Regions from separate parts of the Streptomyces spiramyceticus genome, predicted to be linked through region 1. Evidence: riboswitches for the same ligand, from Rfam matches in the RefSeq annotation. Region 1 holds a riboswitch; each other region holds the start of a gene.

What was found. A riboswitch is a leader RNA that binds a small molecule or an ion and turns the genes downstream of it on or off. The one in region 1 is predicted to bind cyclic di-AMP.
Region 2: it holds a riboswitch for cyclic di-AMP, as region 1 does, so the genes downstream of both, PXH83_RS01005 (C40 family peptidase) here and PXH83_RS28325 (LysM peptidoglycan-binding domain-containing M23 family metallopeptidase) in region 1, are expected to answer to the same signal.
Region 3: it holds a riboswitch for cyclic di-AMP, as region 1 does, so the genes downstream of both, PXH83_RS24190 (M23 family metallopeptidase) here and PXH83_RS28325 (LysM peptidoglycan-binding domain-containing M23 family metallopeptidase) in region 1, are expected to answer to the same signal.
Region 4: it holds a riboswitch for cyclic di-AMP, as region 1 does, so the genes downstream of both, PXH83_RS11155 (transglycosylase family protein) here and PXH83_RS28325 (LysM peptidoglycan-binding domain-containing M23 family metallopeptidase) in region 1, are expected to answer to the same signal.

What each region holds. Positions count from the first base shown of each region.
Region 1 is NZ_JARBAX010000002.1:1,061,275-1,064,992, forward strand. Features, by position in the region: gene PXH83_RS28320 (alpha-galactosidase) at 1-980, shown strand, start outside; cyclic di-AMP (ydaO/yuaA leader) riboswitch at 1,301-1,471, shown strand; gene PXH83_RS28325 (LysM peptidoglycan-binding domain-containing M23 family metallopeptidase) at 1,474-2,373, shown strand; gene PXH83_RS28330 (SGNH/GDSL hydrolase family protein) at 2,566-3,357, shown strand; gene PXH83_RS28335 (STM4011 family radical SAM protein) at 3,310-3,718, opposite strand, start outside.
Region 2 is NZ_JARBAX010000001.1:263,399-267,116, forward strand. Features, by position in the region: gene PXH83_RS00995 (ATP-dependent Clp protease proteolytic subunit) at 58-702, shown strand; gene PXH83_RS01000 (hypothetical protein) at 710-1,018, shown strand; cyclic di-AMP (ydaO/yuaA leader) riboswitch at 1,352-1,513, shown strand; gene PXH83_RS01005 (C40 family peptidase) at 1,517-1,990, shown strand; gene PXH83_RS01010 (VOC family protein) at 2,036-2,428, shown strand; gene PXH83_RS01015 (ATP-binding protein) at 2,547-2,978, opposite strand; gene PXH83_RS01020 (8-amino-7-oxononanoate synthase) at 3,263-3,718, opposite strand, start outside.
Region 3 is NZ_JARBAX010000002.1:105,247-108,964, reverse strand. Features, by position in the region: gene PXH83_RS24200 (HPr family phosphocarrier protein) at 1-117, shown strand, start outside; gene PXH83_RS24195 (GntR family transcriptional regulator) at 272-961, opposite strand; gene PXH83_RS24190 (M23 family metallopeptidase) at 1,158-1,979, opposite strand; cyclic di-AMP (ydaO/yuaA leader) riboswitch at 1,992-2,161, opposite strand; gene PXH83_RS24185 (M16 family metallopeptidase) at 2,391-3,718, opposite strand, start outside.
Region 4 is NZ_JARBAX010000001.1:2,490,839-2,494,556, forward strand. Features, by position in the region: gene PXH83_RS11145 (FtsB family cell division protein) at 1-9, opposite strand, end outside; gene eno (phosphopyruvate hydratase) at 124-1,410, opposite strand; gene PXH83_RS11155 (transglycosylase family protein) at 1,657-2,319, opposite strand; cyclic di-AMP (ydaO/yuaA leader) riboswitch at 2,323-2,473, opposite strand; gene PXH83_RS11160 (transglycosylase family protein) at 2,802-3,718, opposite strand, start outside.

The DNA.
Region 1 (3,718 bases):
TCGGTATGCAGTTCGGGATCTGGGTCGAGCCCGAGATGGTCAATGCCGACAGCGATCTGTACCGGGCGCACCCCGACTGGGTGCAGCACCACCCGGGGCGCACCCGCACGGAGTTCCGTAACCAGCTCGTTCTCAATCTCGCCCGTGACGACGTCCAGGCGTACCTCTGGGACCAGCTCGACGGTCTCCTGTCGGCCGCGCCGGTCGACTATGTGAAGTGGGACTTCAACCGCTGTTTCACCGACGCGGGCTGGCCGGGCGAACCGTATCCGCAGAAGCTGTGGACCGCGCACGTGCACGCCCTGTACGGGCTGCTCGACCGGCTGCGGGCCGCGCACCCCACCATCGCCTTCGAGTCCTGCTCGGGCGGCGGCGGGCGGATCGACCTCGGGATTCTCTCCCGTACCGACCAGGTGTGGACCTCCGACAACACCGACCCGCTGGACCGGCTCGCCATCCAGCACGGCTTCAGCCAGCTGCACCCGGCGCGCGCGATGGCCGCATGGGTCACCGACAGCCCGAACACCCAGCTCAATGGGCGGGTCAGCTCGCTGCGCTTCCGCTTCGTGAGCGCGATGGCGGGCGTGCTCGGCATCGGCGGCGATCTGACCGAGTGGGGTGAGTGCGAGATCGCCGAGGCGCGCGAGTGGGTGGATCTCTACAAGGAGATCAGGCCGGTCGTGCAGCACGGCGAGATGCACCGGCTCCGTCCGCCGGACGGCGGCCTGAGCGCCGTCCAGTACACGCACGGGGACGACATCGTCGTCTTCGCCTGGCTCCAGGCCCAGCATTACGGCGAGCAGCAGCCGCCGCTGCGGCTGCGCGGGCTCGACCCGGCGGCGGCATACGCATGCCTGGACACGTCGGCCGTGCACCGCGGGGCCGTACTGCTCCACCGGGGTCTGCGCACGGCGCTGCGCGGTGATCTGGATGCTGCGGTCTTTCGGTTGCGGCGGGTGCGCGAATCGGGAGATACGTAGCAGTTCGGGATGTTGTTCTGCAGTTCGAACTAATTCGGGCAATTAGGCATAACTCCCCTTGCTGGTAAAGGGAATGGCGGGTCCGCTGGTGAGCAGGATCATATTTGTGACGGTGCGTGGCGAGGCGCCGAACGGAAATGCCTGGTCCTGGGCGGGGGTCCGAGATCCGTAATCCACAGAGTGTGACGGGAATTTCATGGTGAATTCCCGCAGGGCAATGCCTGAGTGAATGGAGTGGCTTGTCCGCGGGCGTCCTGTCGGCTTACGGTCACCGTCAATCCGGGTGGACCGCCTAATCCTGCCACCGCCCGGCAACCGCACTCACTCACTCACTCAAGCGTGGCAGGAGCGGGGGACCCAGGTAAGTACGCCGTTCATCCGGATCTGCACGCCGGTCCGGACCGGCTCGGGGTGAAGTCGCGCGAGAGCGCGGCCGGGCATCTCCAGCCCGAACCCGACAGCTCACCTCGTAGGCGACGGAGAGGAATTCGCCATGCCTGCAAAGGGTAAGCACCGCCGCCCGAGGTCGAACTCGATCACTCGCGGTTTTGTCGCCGCGGGCACGGGCGGAGCCGCACTCGCACTCCCGCTCATTGCCGCCACCGGCGCGAATGCCGCGGAGAAGGCCGCCCCGGCCGCCGCCTCCTCGCCCGTGACGCAGAAGGCTGCGGAGAAGGTCACCAAGAAGGCCGCGCAGGCAGCTGCGAAGAAGACCGGCACGAAGACCTACTCCGTCGTCTCCGGCGACTATCTGTCGAAGATCGCCGACCGGGAGAACGTGCGCGGCGGCTGGCAGAAGCTGTACGCCGACAACCGTGAGGTCGTCGGCGGCAACCCCTCGTTCATCCTTCCGGGCATGAAGCTCACCATCGGCGCCAAGGCGCCGGCCGAGGCCCCCGCCGCCCCCCAGGCCAAGGCCGAGGTCAAGCCCGAGGCCAAGCCGCAGGCCAAGGCGGCGGCCAAGCCCGAGACCAGCACCGTCACCGGCTCCGGCTTCTCCGCCCCGGTCCCCGCGGGCGTCACCACGCCGTACCGCGCCGCCGGTGGCAGCTGGTCCAGCGGCTACCACACGGGCGTCGACTTCGCCGCGTCGAGCGGCACGCCGGTCAAGGCCGTCAGCTCCGGCACCGTCGTCTCCGCCGGATGGGGCGGTGCGTACGGCAACGAGGTCGTCATCAAGCACGACGACGGCCGGTACTCGCAGTACGCCCACCTGTCCTCGCTGGCCGTCTCGTCCGGCCAGCGCGTCGGCGGCGGCATCCAGATCGGTCTCTCCGGCAGCACGGGCAACTCCACCGGCCCGCACCTGCACTTCGAGATCCGGACCGGCCCGGGCTACGGCTCGGACGTCGACCCGCTGGCCTACCTGCGCGGCAACGGCGTCTCCATCTGACGCACCCCGCCACTGCGGAATCCTCTCCGTACGCCCCTTTCCCTCCGCCGCAATTGGCGGAAGGAAAGGGGCGTACGTGCGTTTTCGGCGTATTCCGGATTGGGCGAATCTTGACCGGTGTCTTATCTCACGCCGCGTCAACCCCTCCCTACGGTGGCGTAGGTCACTTGCGCCAGTGAAGGATGTATCGACGTGGCAGACGATTCGAGATCATTCAGTGCAGGCACCATCGGGTCGTACGCGGCGATCGGCGACAGCTTCACCGAAGGAGTCGGCGACCCCGGACCCGACGGTGCGTTCATCGGCTGGGCCGACAGGCTGGCCGTACTCCTCGACGACCGCGTCCCCGAGCACACGTTCCGCTATGCCAACCTCGCCGTGCGCGGCCGCCTCCTCGACCAGATCGTGGAGGAACAGGTCCCGCGCGCCCGGGAACTGGCCCCCGATCTGGTGAGTTTCTGCGCGGGAGGCAACGACATCCTCCGGCCCGGCAGCGACCCCGACGACGTCGCCGAGCGCTTCGAGCGGGCCGTGGCCGACCTCACCAACGCCGTGGGCACCGTCATGGTGACCACCGGCTTCGACACGCGGGGCGTGCCCGTCCTGCGCCATCTGCGGGGCAAGATCGCGACGTACACGGCGCACGTACGGGCCGTCGCCGACCGCTACGACTGCCCGGTGCTCGACCTGTGGTCGCTCAAGTCCGTTCAGGACAGGCGCGCTTGGGACGGGGACCGGCTGCACCTCTCGCCCGAGGGGCACACACGCGTCGCGCTGCGCGCGGCACAGGTGCTCGGGCTCGACGTGCCGGCCGACCCGGACCAGGCATGGCCGCCGCAGGCACCGCGCGGCACGCTGGAGGCGCGCAAGGACAACATCCAGTGGGCGCGCGAGCACCTGGTGCCGTGGATCGGGCGGCGGCTGCGCGGCGAGTCGTCAGGCGATCACGTCGAGGCGAAGAGGCCCGACCTGCTGCCGCTCTGAATGCCCGACGGGTATGCGTTCGAGGACGCCGCCCGCGAAGGCGTCGTACAACGGCAGCGTCTCCAGGTGGACATAGCCGATGTGACAGTCGCAGACGGCGAGGGGGCATGCGCGCGGGCCCAGCGCCTGCCGGTACGAGCCGTCGTAGAGATTGCCGAGCTCTGAGCGGACGAAGTGGCAGCGGCGCACCGTGCCGTCGCCGTCCACCGAGATCACCGACTCGCCCGTACGGCAGGGCAGTCCGGCCGAGCGGTGCGGGTGGCGGCTGTACGGGAAGAGGGGGTCCAGGGCGGTCCAGCGGCCGGCTTCCTCGTCCGTATAGGTGCGGCCCTCGGCCGCGTTGACCCAGAGATACACCTCG
Region 2 (3,718 bases), on a different contig from region 1:
TTTACAGACGCTCGGCCCAAGGTCACGCCTGAGGACCAATGAGGGAGAAGCACTGCCATGAACCGGCCTTCCACCCACAGCGCCCGCTACGTCCTGCCCGAATTCACCGAACGCACCAGCACCGGAACCCGCACCCTCGACCCGTACTCCAAGCTACTGGAAGAGCGGATCGTGTTCCTGGGTACGGCACTCGACGACACCGCCGCCAATGATGTGATGGCGCAGTTCATGCACCTCGAACATGCCGCCCCCGACCGGGACATCTCGCTCTACATCAACTCCCCCGGCGGCTCGTTCACCGCCATGTCGGCGATCTACGACACGATCCAGTTCGTCACCTGCGACGTCGAGACCATCTGCCTGGGCCAGGCCGCGTCCTCGGCTGCCGTGCTGCTCGCGGCCGGCTCACCGGGCAAGCGCCTCGCGCTGCCGGGAGCGCGGGTGCTCCTCAGCCAGCCGTCCATCGACGAGCCCGTGCATGGGCAGCCGTCCGATCTGGAGATCGAGGCGCGCGAGCTGATGCGCATGAGGGAGCTGCTCGCCGAGCTGCTCGCGCGCCACACCGGGCAGAGCGGGGAGCGTGTCGACGCCGACATCGAGCGCGACAAGGTCTTCGACGCGGATGCGGCCCGGGCGTACGGCCTGGTGGACCACATCGTGCAGAGCCGCAAGGACACTTCCGCCTTCTCCGCCCCGAGGTGATCCCCGCATGCTGCTGCCCGAACTGCCGCCGCTGCCGGCCCTGACGCGCGCCGAGTGCGAGTTCATCGACCGCTATCTGGAAGTCGTCGATCTGGTGGGCCGGATCAATCCGGCGCACGGGGCCGACACTTACGGCGCTCTGCGCGCCGCACAGGCGCTCGTCGGCAAGGCCGCGGGACTGCGGGACGCGCTCACCGTGATGCACGAGCGGGGCGAGACCCGCCTCCATGCCGCCACCCTCGCCCGGGCACTGCGGGTGCTCGACGGTGAGCGGCGGGCGAGCCGGGTCACCGTGCCGCCCCGCGCCACGAGTTGACGGGGGTTCAGCCGACTGGCCCTGCCCAGTACGACACGCGACACCTCGAACGGCGTATCTACCGACTGCGCAGTCGTACTATCCGACTTGCGCATCGCGCCTACACAGATGGCGGAATGGGGCATTCCGTCCCTGGTACGAGGGTCGCCAGGCATCGACAACGATCGTCAAAAACACCCCTGTCCACCCGAACGGGTCAGTCGTGAGGAGCCTCACATACGCCCGTTTCTGCTCGGAAATCCGGGTATTCATGAGTCAAGATCCCTGGGACGACAAGCCCCCGCCACCTCGGCGGGGCGGTCCGGGCGGACGCTGAGTCCTGCCGCCGCTCCGGATGACTGGTCGACAGGAGTGCATCGGCAGGAGTGGAGGACCCAGGTAGGACGGGGTGACCGGACACGGTCGTCCCTTGGGGTGAAGCCGCGAAAGCGGCCGGGCATCTTCGCCTGTCCGAACCCGACAGGCCATCCTTCACAGGCGGCTGACGAAGGGTTGCGCATGACCGCGCACACGTATGTTCCGCACCGGCTCTCCCGGGCCGGGGCCGCCTCGGCTCTCACGCTCGTCGCCCTCGGCGGCACCATGCTGGTGCCGGGGGCCGCCACCGAGGCACATGCCGCGTCGCATTCGACGAAGGCGCTCAAGATTGCCGCATCGAAGAAGGGTGCCCCGTACATGCGCGGGGCAACGGGCCCGAACCGGTTCGACTGCTCGGGGCTGACGCTCTATTCGTTCAAGAAGGCCGGCAAGAGCCTGCCACGCACTGCGCAGTCCCAGTACAACAGGACGCGGCACATCTCCGCCTCCGGCAGGCAGCCCGGCGACCTCGTCTTCTTCCATTACGGTCGCAGCGTCTACCACGTGGGCATCTATGCGGGCAACGGCAAGATCTGGCACTCCCCGAAGACCGGCTCCCACGTGAAGCTGGAGAGGATCTGGTCCAATTCCGTGTGGTACGGCCGGGTGCGCTGATCTAAATCATGTGAACTGCCTGGCGGTGAAGGTAAGTTGACCACCATGACCTTCATGAATCCGGTATGTCACATCACCTTCGACGCCCACGACCCGTACGCCATCGCCGAGTTCTGGTCCGCGCTCACCGGTTACAAGGTGAGCAAGGAGGACGCTCCGGGCGACGACGAAGTGCTGATCGAATCGGATCAGCCCGGCGTCCCCGGACTGCTGTTCATCCGTGTCCCCGAGAGCAAGAGCGTCAAGAACCGCATACACCTCGACATCCAGCCGCCGAACGGCACGCGGGATGCCGAGGTGGAGCGGCTCGCGGAGCTCGGCGCGAAGATCATCAGCGATCAGCGCAATGCGGAGGGCCTCGGCTGGGTCGTCATGGCCGACCCCGAGGGCAATGAATTCTGTGTCGAGCGCAGCGCGATGGAGCGCGGCCTCGTCTGAGGAGGCCCTGGCAGCATGACCTGGGGCGACCCCGGCGGTGGTGTGCACGCCGCCGGGGTACGCCTGGCGTGGGTCATCACTGGCGGACCGTTACTGCTTGACCATTACGGCTTGACCGTCACTGCTTGACGGGGACGTTCCAGGGGAGCGCGATCCACACGGTCTTGCCACCCTCCTGCGTGGGCTGGACGCTCAGCCGGCCGCCGCACTCCAGGGTGAGACAGCGGATAATCACTATGCCGCGCCCGTTGTCCTGCTGAACGGCGGCGGGCAACCGTTTCGGCCACCGGGGGTGGCTGTCTGTGACGCCGATGCGCAACCTCTCGTCCCGGTCCAGCTGTACGTCCACGGTGAAGGTGGGCGACTGGCCGAAAGTGTGCTGGACGGCATTTGTTGCCAGCTCCGAAACGATAAGCCGAACGGTATCGGCGGCATCGGAGTCGGGGGGCATCCCCCACTCGCCGAGAATCTCGGCGACGTATCTCCGTGCCGCTGAGACCGAGGCCGGCTCGCTCGGCAGAGTGACGGATACTTCCTGGTGGTCTGCCATGGCGACGCTGTCCCTTTCCCACCGGGGCCGGACTCCGACTCGTAGCGGATTAACTTCGAGGGCGGCCTCGGATTGCTCCGCGCCAGAGTGCCACTCATGGTGCCGTCATAGTGGGCGAGACCCCAAGATATGCAGATATCTGTCGCTCGAAGCGGTGAACTCTGCTACGCAAGAACGTATTTGGGCGGCGCATTGGTGGGGCGCATATCAAGTCATGAAACAGCAGGTGAGGCAGTTACTCGCGGTGGCGAAAATGTCTCATGTCCGTTTACAGATCCTGCATTTCACCGCGCGCCACCACCATTATCTTCTCCCTTTCGAACATTGCTGATCCGAATGTGATTGTTCCCGACCACGGGCGCGGTCCGCAGGACGGTGGCCACCGCCTCCTCGATCTGCTGGTCCGTGAGGTCGGCCCTGGCGGTGAGCCTGAGGCGGGAGATCCCGTCCGGCACCGACGGGGGCCGGAAGCAGCCCACGGCCAGGCCCGCCTCGCGGCAGTCGGCGGCCCACCGCACCGCCGCCTCCGGTGAGGGCGCCAGGACCGACACCACGGCGGCGTCCGGGCGTACGGCGGACAGACCGGCGTCGGTCAGTCCCCGGTGCAACGAGACCGCGACGGTACGAGCGCGGGCGGCAAGCCCCGGCTCACGGCGCAGCAGCCGTGCGCTCGCCAGCGCCGCGCCGGCTGCGGCCGGTGCCAGACCCGTGTCGAAGATGAACGTACGTGCTGTGTTGAC
Region 3 (3,718 bases), 960 kb from region 1:
GCGGCGGGTGGCGAAGAGATCGTGCTCGCCTCCGAGGCCGACGGCTCCGACGCCGCCCTCGACCGCCTGGCGAAGCTGGTCTCCGAGGGCCTGGACGAGCTTCCCGAGACCGTCTGAACCCTGGACGGGCGAATTCTTGAGAAGGAGCCGCATCCCCCGAATTCCTCGGGGGATGCGGCTCCTTCTTTTTGCGCGGCGCGATACGCCGAAGAATGCGGGCAGCGCGAATTGGCCCCCCGCCAATTCACCCTCTTTGTATACGGCGCACCTGTTAATGACGCCCACTCGCCGTGTTTACGGCATGTTGCGAAGTCCTCACACGCTCCCGGTCCCGGTCCGGCTGCCGCAACCGGTGCACCGCGACCGCCCGTTCGGCGTGCAGCGCCATGAGCGACCTGGCACGCTCCGCGTCACCGCGCGCCACGGCGTCGACGATCGCGCCGTGTTCGGCCCACGACTCGACGGGGCGTGCGTGCTGCTCGACGGCGTACATCCAGGCGATCTTGTGCCTGAGCTGGGTGAGCAGCGCCGTCAGGCCGGGGCTGCCGGAGGCCTGGGCGAGCGTCTCGTGGAACCAGCCGCCGAGTGAGCGCAGGTCCTCGCCCTCGCCCCGGCGGGCCCGCTCCTGCCCCAGCCTGACCAGCCCACGCAGCACCTTGAGGTGCGCCTCGGTGCGCCGCTGGGCGGCGCGGGCCGCGCTCAGCGGCTCCAGCAGCGTCCTGACCTCCAGGAGGTCGGCGGCCTCCTGCTCGGTCGGCTCGGCGACGCAGGCGCCGGCGTGCCGGCGGGTGGTGACGAACCCCTCGGATTCCAGGGTGCGCAGGGCTTCGCGCACCGGGACGCGCGAGACACCGTAACGACGCGCAAGCAGCTCTTCGGTGAGCCGGCTGCCGCGCTGGAAGACACCGGAGACGATGTCGTCACGGATCGCCGTGCATACCGATTGCGCGGGAATGCGCATGACCTGACCTCCGCCTTAATCCCCGCGAAACGCGGTCGATTGACGCTTGTTCAGCGACTCTATTGCAGAGGCGGGGAATTTCCGAAGGGAGGCCGGAATCCATGGATATCTTTTGGCCAAGCCGAAGGCCCCGGCGGGGAAGCCGGGGCCTTCGGGGAAAGCGGAGGTGCGTCGGACCGCGTCGTCGGAGTCGGGGTCAGATACTGACGCCGTGCGCGCGCAGGTACGCGGTCGGGTCCATGTCGGAGCCGTAGTCGGGCGTCGTACGGGCCTCGAAGTGCAGGTGCGGGCCGGTCGAGTTGCCGGTCGAACCCGAGAGGCCTATCTGCTGGCCGGTGGTGACGGCCTGGCCGACGGAGACGCGGATGGACGACAGGTGGCCGTACTGCGTGTACGTGCCGTCGTTCATCCTGATGACGATGTTGTTGCCGTACGCGCCGCCCCAGCCGGCCTCGACGACGGTGCCGCGGCCGACGGACACGACGGAACTGCCGGACGGTGCACGGAAGTCGACACCGGAGTGGCTGCCGGAGGACCAGAGCGAGCCGCCGGCGTTGTAGCCGGTGGTCACCACGGAACCGGCGATGGGAAGGGTGTAGCTGTTGAGGCGCTTGCGCTCGGCGGCGCGGGCGGCACGCTCCCTGGCCGCGCGCTCCTCCCGCTCCCTCTTGACCTTCGCCGCAGCGGCGGCCCTGGCCTTGCGCTCGGCCTCGGCCTTCCGCTCGGCCTCGGCCTTGCGGGCGGCCTCCGCCTTGACGGCGGCCTGTCGCTGGGACTCGGCCTGGGCCGCGATCTGGTCGGCGAGGGAGTCGCCGATGACGAGGGCCTGGGTCAGGCCGGTGTCCGCGACGGAGCGCGCCGCTTCGGCGCTGGTGTCGTCGTGGGCGGCGAGGGCGGGAGAGGCCAGGCCTCCGATGACGCCGGTCGTCGCGAGGGCGGCAACACCCGCCATGTTCGCGCTCTTGCGCGTCAGACGGCTCGGACGACGGTGCTTCCCGGTGGCACGGGTGAACGCCATGGAGTGGCTGATCCTTTCCTTCCTTCTCGCCTACCGGGTTAGCTGACGGGTTCGGAGCAGGAAGGTCTCCTACGGACCCCTCCGTACGTACGCGCACAGAGGCCGTCCGATTCACCCCAGGGACTGAATGGGTCCCCGGCTCCCCAGGCTCGCGCCTGACGGGGACTCGGCGATGACTGTCCGGCGCCGCGGATGCGGCGCATTGCTGACGAACAGCCGGACAGACGCTAAACGGGACATCTGTCAATCACCAAACAGACACGAGGTTTTGTAACGCACCCCACAGGCCAGACAGGCAACCTCCACAACAAAAGGGACATACAGGAAGGACCCCGGCGGCCTGTCGGTCACCGGGGTCCCTCTATTCCGTCCCCCTATGCCCCATTACAGGGGCATTTGGTGCGCGGCTTATCAGCCGGCCACCACCTTCACCTCGCCGATGCCGAGCGCCCTGACCGGCTCCTCGATCTGGGACGCGTCCCCGACGAGGATCGTGACCAGACGGTCGGCAGGGAAGGCGCTGACGGCCGCTGCGGTGGCCTCCACCGTGCCGGTCTCGACGAGGCGCGCGTACAGCTGGGCCTGGAAGTCGTCCGGCAGCTGCTGCTCGACCTGGTCGGCGAGCGTGCCGGCGACGGCCGCGGCCGTCTCGTACTTCAGCGGGGCGACGCCCACCAGGTTCTGTACGGCGACGTCGCGCTCGGCGTCGGTCAGGCCTTCCTCTGCGAGGGTGCGCAGCACCTTCCAGAGGTCCTCCAGCGCCGGACCCGTGGACTCGGTGTCCACGGAGCCGCTGATCGCGAGCATCGCGGCGCCCGGGGCCCCTTCCGGACCGGAGGGAGCGGCGGAGCGCAACACCTGGCCATAGGCGCGCACGCCGTACGTGTAGCCCTTCTCCTCGCGCAGGACACGGTCCAGGCGGGAGGTGAGCGTGCCGCCCAGGCAGTACGTACCGAGGACCTGGGCCGGCCAGACACGGTCGTGCCTGTCCGGGCCGGTGCGGCCGATGAGCAGCTGCGTCTGGACCGCGCCGGGGCGGTCGACGATGACCACGCGGCCCGTGTCGTCCGCCGTCACCACCGGGACGGGGCGGGGCTCGGCGGTGTTGCCCGTCCAGGCGCCCAGGGTGTCGGCCAGCACGGCATCGAGATCCGTGCCTTCGAGGTCGCCGACGACCACGGCGGTGGCGGTCGCGGGACGCACGTGCGCCTCGTAGAAGCCCCTCACTGCGGCGGAGTCGATACGCTCCACCGTCTCCTCCGAGCCCTGGCGCGGCCGCGACATGCGCGAACCGGCGGGGAAGAGCTCCTTGGAGAGCTGCTTGGCGGCCCGACGGGACGGGTTGGCCGTCTCGTGCGGGATCTCGTCGAGCCGGTTGCGCACCAGCCGGTCGATCTCGCTGTCCGCGAAGGCGGGCGCGCGCAGCGCGTCGGCGAGCAGGCCGAGCGCCTTGGGCAGCCGGGAGACCGGGACCTCCAGGGAGACCCGTACGCCGGGGTGATCGGCGTACGCGTCGAGCGTGGCGCCGCAGCGCTCCAGCTCGGCGGCGAACTCCTCGGCGGAGTGCTTGTCGGTGCCCTCGGAGAACGCCCGCGCCATGATCGTGGCGACGCCGTCGAGGCCCTCGGGCTCCGCCTCCAGCGGGGCGGCGAGGAAGATCTCCACGGCCACGACCTGCTGGCCGGGGCGGTGGCAGCGCAGCACGGTCAGACCGTTGGGCAGGGCGCCGCGCTCGGGGG
Region 4 (3,718 bases), on a different contig from region 1:
CGCGGCCATGTCTCCCGCCTCCCCTTATACGCGCGTACGTCCCCGCACACGGTACGGGACCGTGGGCGGGGACGTAGGGAGGCTGGGGCCTTCAGCCCTTGCTGTGCTTAACCCTTGCCGCGCTTATCCCTTGAAGCGGGGGAACGCGCTGCGGCCCGCGTACACCGCCGCGTCGTCGAGGATCTCCTCGATGCGCAGCAGCTGGTTGTACTTGGCGACGCGCTCGGAGCGGGCCGGGGCGCCGGTCTTGATCTGGCCGCAGTTGGTGGCGACGGCGAGGTCGGCGATGGTGACGTCCTCGGTCTCACCGGAGCGGTGCGACATCATGCACTTGAAGCCGTTGCGCTGGGCCAGCTCGACGGCGTCCAGGGTCTCGGTCAGCGAACCGATCTGGTTGACCTTGACGAGCAGCGAGTTGGCGGCGCCTTCCTCGATACCGCGGGCCAGGCGCTCCGGGTTGGTGACGAAGAGGTCGTCGCCGACGATCTGGACCTTGGTGCCCAGCTTGTCGGTGAGGACCTTCCAGCCGGCCCAGTCGTCCTCGAAGAGCGGGTCCTCGATGGAGACGAGCGGGTACGCCGCCACGAGCTCCTCGTAGTACTCCGTCATCTCGGCGGCCGAGCGGGACTTGCCCTCGAACTCGTACGCGCCGTCCTTGTAGAACTCGGACGCGGCGACGTCGAGCGCGAGCGCGATCTGCTCGCCCGGGATGTAACCGGCCTGCTGGATGGCCTCGAGGATGAGGTCGAGCGCGGCGCGGTTGGAGTCCAGGTTCGGGGCGAAGCCGCCCTCGTCGCCGAGGCCGGTGGACAGGCCCTTGGTCTTCAGGACGGACTTGAGGGTGTGGTAGACCTCCGTGCCCCAGCGCAGGGCCTCGGAGAACGACTCGGCGCCGATCGGCGCGATCATGAACTCCTGGATGTCGACGTTGGAGTCGGCGTGCGACCCACCGTTGAGGATGTTCATCATCGGAACGGGCAGCAGGTGCGCGTTCGGGCCGCCGAGGTAGCGGAAGAGCGGCAGGTCGGACGCCTCGGAGGCGGCGTGCGCGACGGCAAGCGAGACGCCGAGGATGGCGTTGGCGCCGAGGGAGGCCTTGTTCTCGGTGGCGTCCAGGTCGAACATCGCCTGGTCGATCAGGCGCTGCTCGGTGGCGTCGTAACCGACGAGCTCCGGGCCGATCTGCTCGATGACGGCGAGGACGGCCTTCTCGACACCCTTGCCCTGATAGCGGTCGGGGTCACCGTCGCGAAGCTCAATGGCCTCGAACGCTCCGGTGGAGGCACCGGACGGAACAGCAGCACGACCGGTGCTGCCGTCGTCGAGGCCGACCTCGACCTCGACCGTGGGGTTGCCTCGGGAGTCCAGGATTTCCCGGGCTACGACGACGTCGATGGACGGCACGAGCATCTCCTTCTGGGATGTGACGCTTGGGTGCAGGGTCGCTTTGGCCTTGCGGCAAGAGCCTATCCGGCCCGGGCGCATCGGCCAGCCGATGGCCCGCCCCGTGGGACGAGAAGGCGCCCGAATACCCCCAGGACGGTACGAAACTCCTGGCCGGAAGTCGCGACGTACTGGGCAGTAACGACAAAACCCCGGCCCGGCGCGTACGGGGGAAGACACGCCGGGCCGGGGAGCTTTGTGGGGTCGTCAGGCTCAGCCGAGGTGCAGCTGCTGGCCCGGGAAGATCACGTCGGCGTCGCTGATGATGTCCTTGTTCAGCTCGAAGATCTTCTTCCAGCCGCCCTCGACGTCCTCCGCCTCGGCGATCTTGCCGAGGGTGTCGCCGGACTTCACCTTGTACTCGCCGTCGCCCTTCTTCACCGCCTTGCGGCCCTCGCCGCGGGAGGCCGCCTGGGCGTCGCCGGAGCTGCGCTCGGCCTTGGGCTCGGCCTTCGGCTGGGCCGCCTCGGGCTGGGCCTGCTCGGCGGAGCCACTGTCGTACGCGGCGCCGGACAGGCCCACGCCGCAGTTCGGCCACGCGCCCTTGCCCTGGCCGGCCAGGACCTTCTCGGCTATCTCGATCTGCTGCGCCTTGGAGGCCTGGTCGGCGGTGCCGGCGTACGCGGTGCCGCCGTACGCGGCCCAGGTGGACGCCGAGAACTGCAGGCCACCGTGGTAGCCGTTGCCGGTGTTGATGGACCAGTTGCCGCCGGACTCGCACTGCGCGACCTTGTCCCACTCCCCGGCGCTGGCGGCCGAGGCGGACGTGGCACCCATCAGCGGGGCGGCGACGGCGACACCGGTGATACCGGCGAACGCGGCGAACCGGACGGCCTTGGACGGGCGACGGTGCTTGGCCTTGCTGGAAAACAGCATGCGACATCTCCTCACCGACGCCTACGAGGTGAGCTGTCGGGTTCGGGCCATGTGAGTTGCCCGGCCGCGCGACCTGGTGCGATCTGTCGCGCGGCTTCACCCCAAGCCGGTTCCGGTGCGTCCTTCGACGTTCGCCTTTCGGCGTTCGCCCTTCGACGGCCGGGCCCGGCACTTACCTGGTTCCCCCGCTCCTGCCTACGGCGCTTTACGCGTCAGCTACTCCCCCGACCGACGGCAGGATTCGGCGTGACGGTCGACGGGGCCCGCGGTGGCGAGCGATCCGACCGTAAACACATGACTCCCCGATGTTCAAAGACGCACATCGAGGAGAAATCGCCCCTACTTGCCTTCGCATAACCGGCATTCACGCAGGTCAGAGGCGAAACGGGTGGAGCGTCCGGACCGACCGCGCCAGTTGAGGCAAAGAGACCCTTGTCTCACTGGCTCCAATTCGGACATAGCAGCCCGAACTGCCCCTGTTTTCAGCTCAGATCAAGGCGCTGGCCAGGAAGGATGAGGTCCGCGTCGGACCCGATGGCCTTCTCGTTGGCCTCGTAGAGCGCGGGCCAGCCGCCGGGGACGTCGTGCGCGTCGGCGATGGCCCAGAGGTTGTCACCGGTTCGCACGGTGTACTCACCGCCATCCGCATTGCGTGCCTTGTCCGCACTGCCCGCGTTCGCCGCATCGCGTGACGATCCGTCACCTCGGGAGGCGTGGCGGCCCGATTCATGCTTGTTGCCCGAATCGCCTGCTGCGGCGTCGGTGCGGTTCTCCTCGCGGGCTTCCTCGCCGCGGTGCTTGCCCGAGGGGGCGCTCTTCTCGGGGGCGGGCGGAGTGGTCTCGTCCGCGGGGGTGGCGTCGGGGGCCTTGGCGGGCTCGGAGGCGTCCGACCCGGCAGGCTCCTCACTCACGTCGGCCTTGTCGGCCTCGTCGGCCTTCTTTGTCCTGTCGGCCTCGGAGTCGGAGCCCACGATGTCCTCAAGGGGCTCGGACCGTTCCGAAGTGTCCGGGCTATCCGGAGCCTCCGACGGCGTCGGCTCGGCGGGCGTGCCGACGCCCGGCGGGGTGTCGTCACCCTCCACCAGGCCGGAGATCGTCGCGCAGCTGGGCCACGCCTTCGGCCCCTGGTCGGCCAGGACCTTCTCCGCTATCTGGATCTGCTGGGAGCGGCTGGCGAGGTCGGCGCGCGGCGCGTACGCCGTACCGCCGTTGCTCTCCCAGGCCTCCTGCGAGAACTGCAGTCCGCCGTAGTAGCCGTTGCCGAGGTCGGCACTCCACATGCCTCCGCTCTCGCACTCGGCGACCCGGTCCCAGGTCGTGGCCTCGGCAGCGTTCGCGCCGGTCGCGCCGAGGAGCGGGATGGCGATGGCCGATCCGGCGACGCCTGCCGCGACGACGA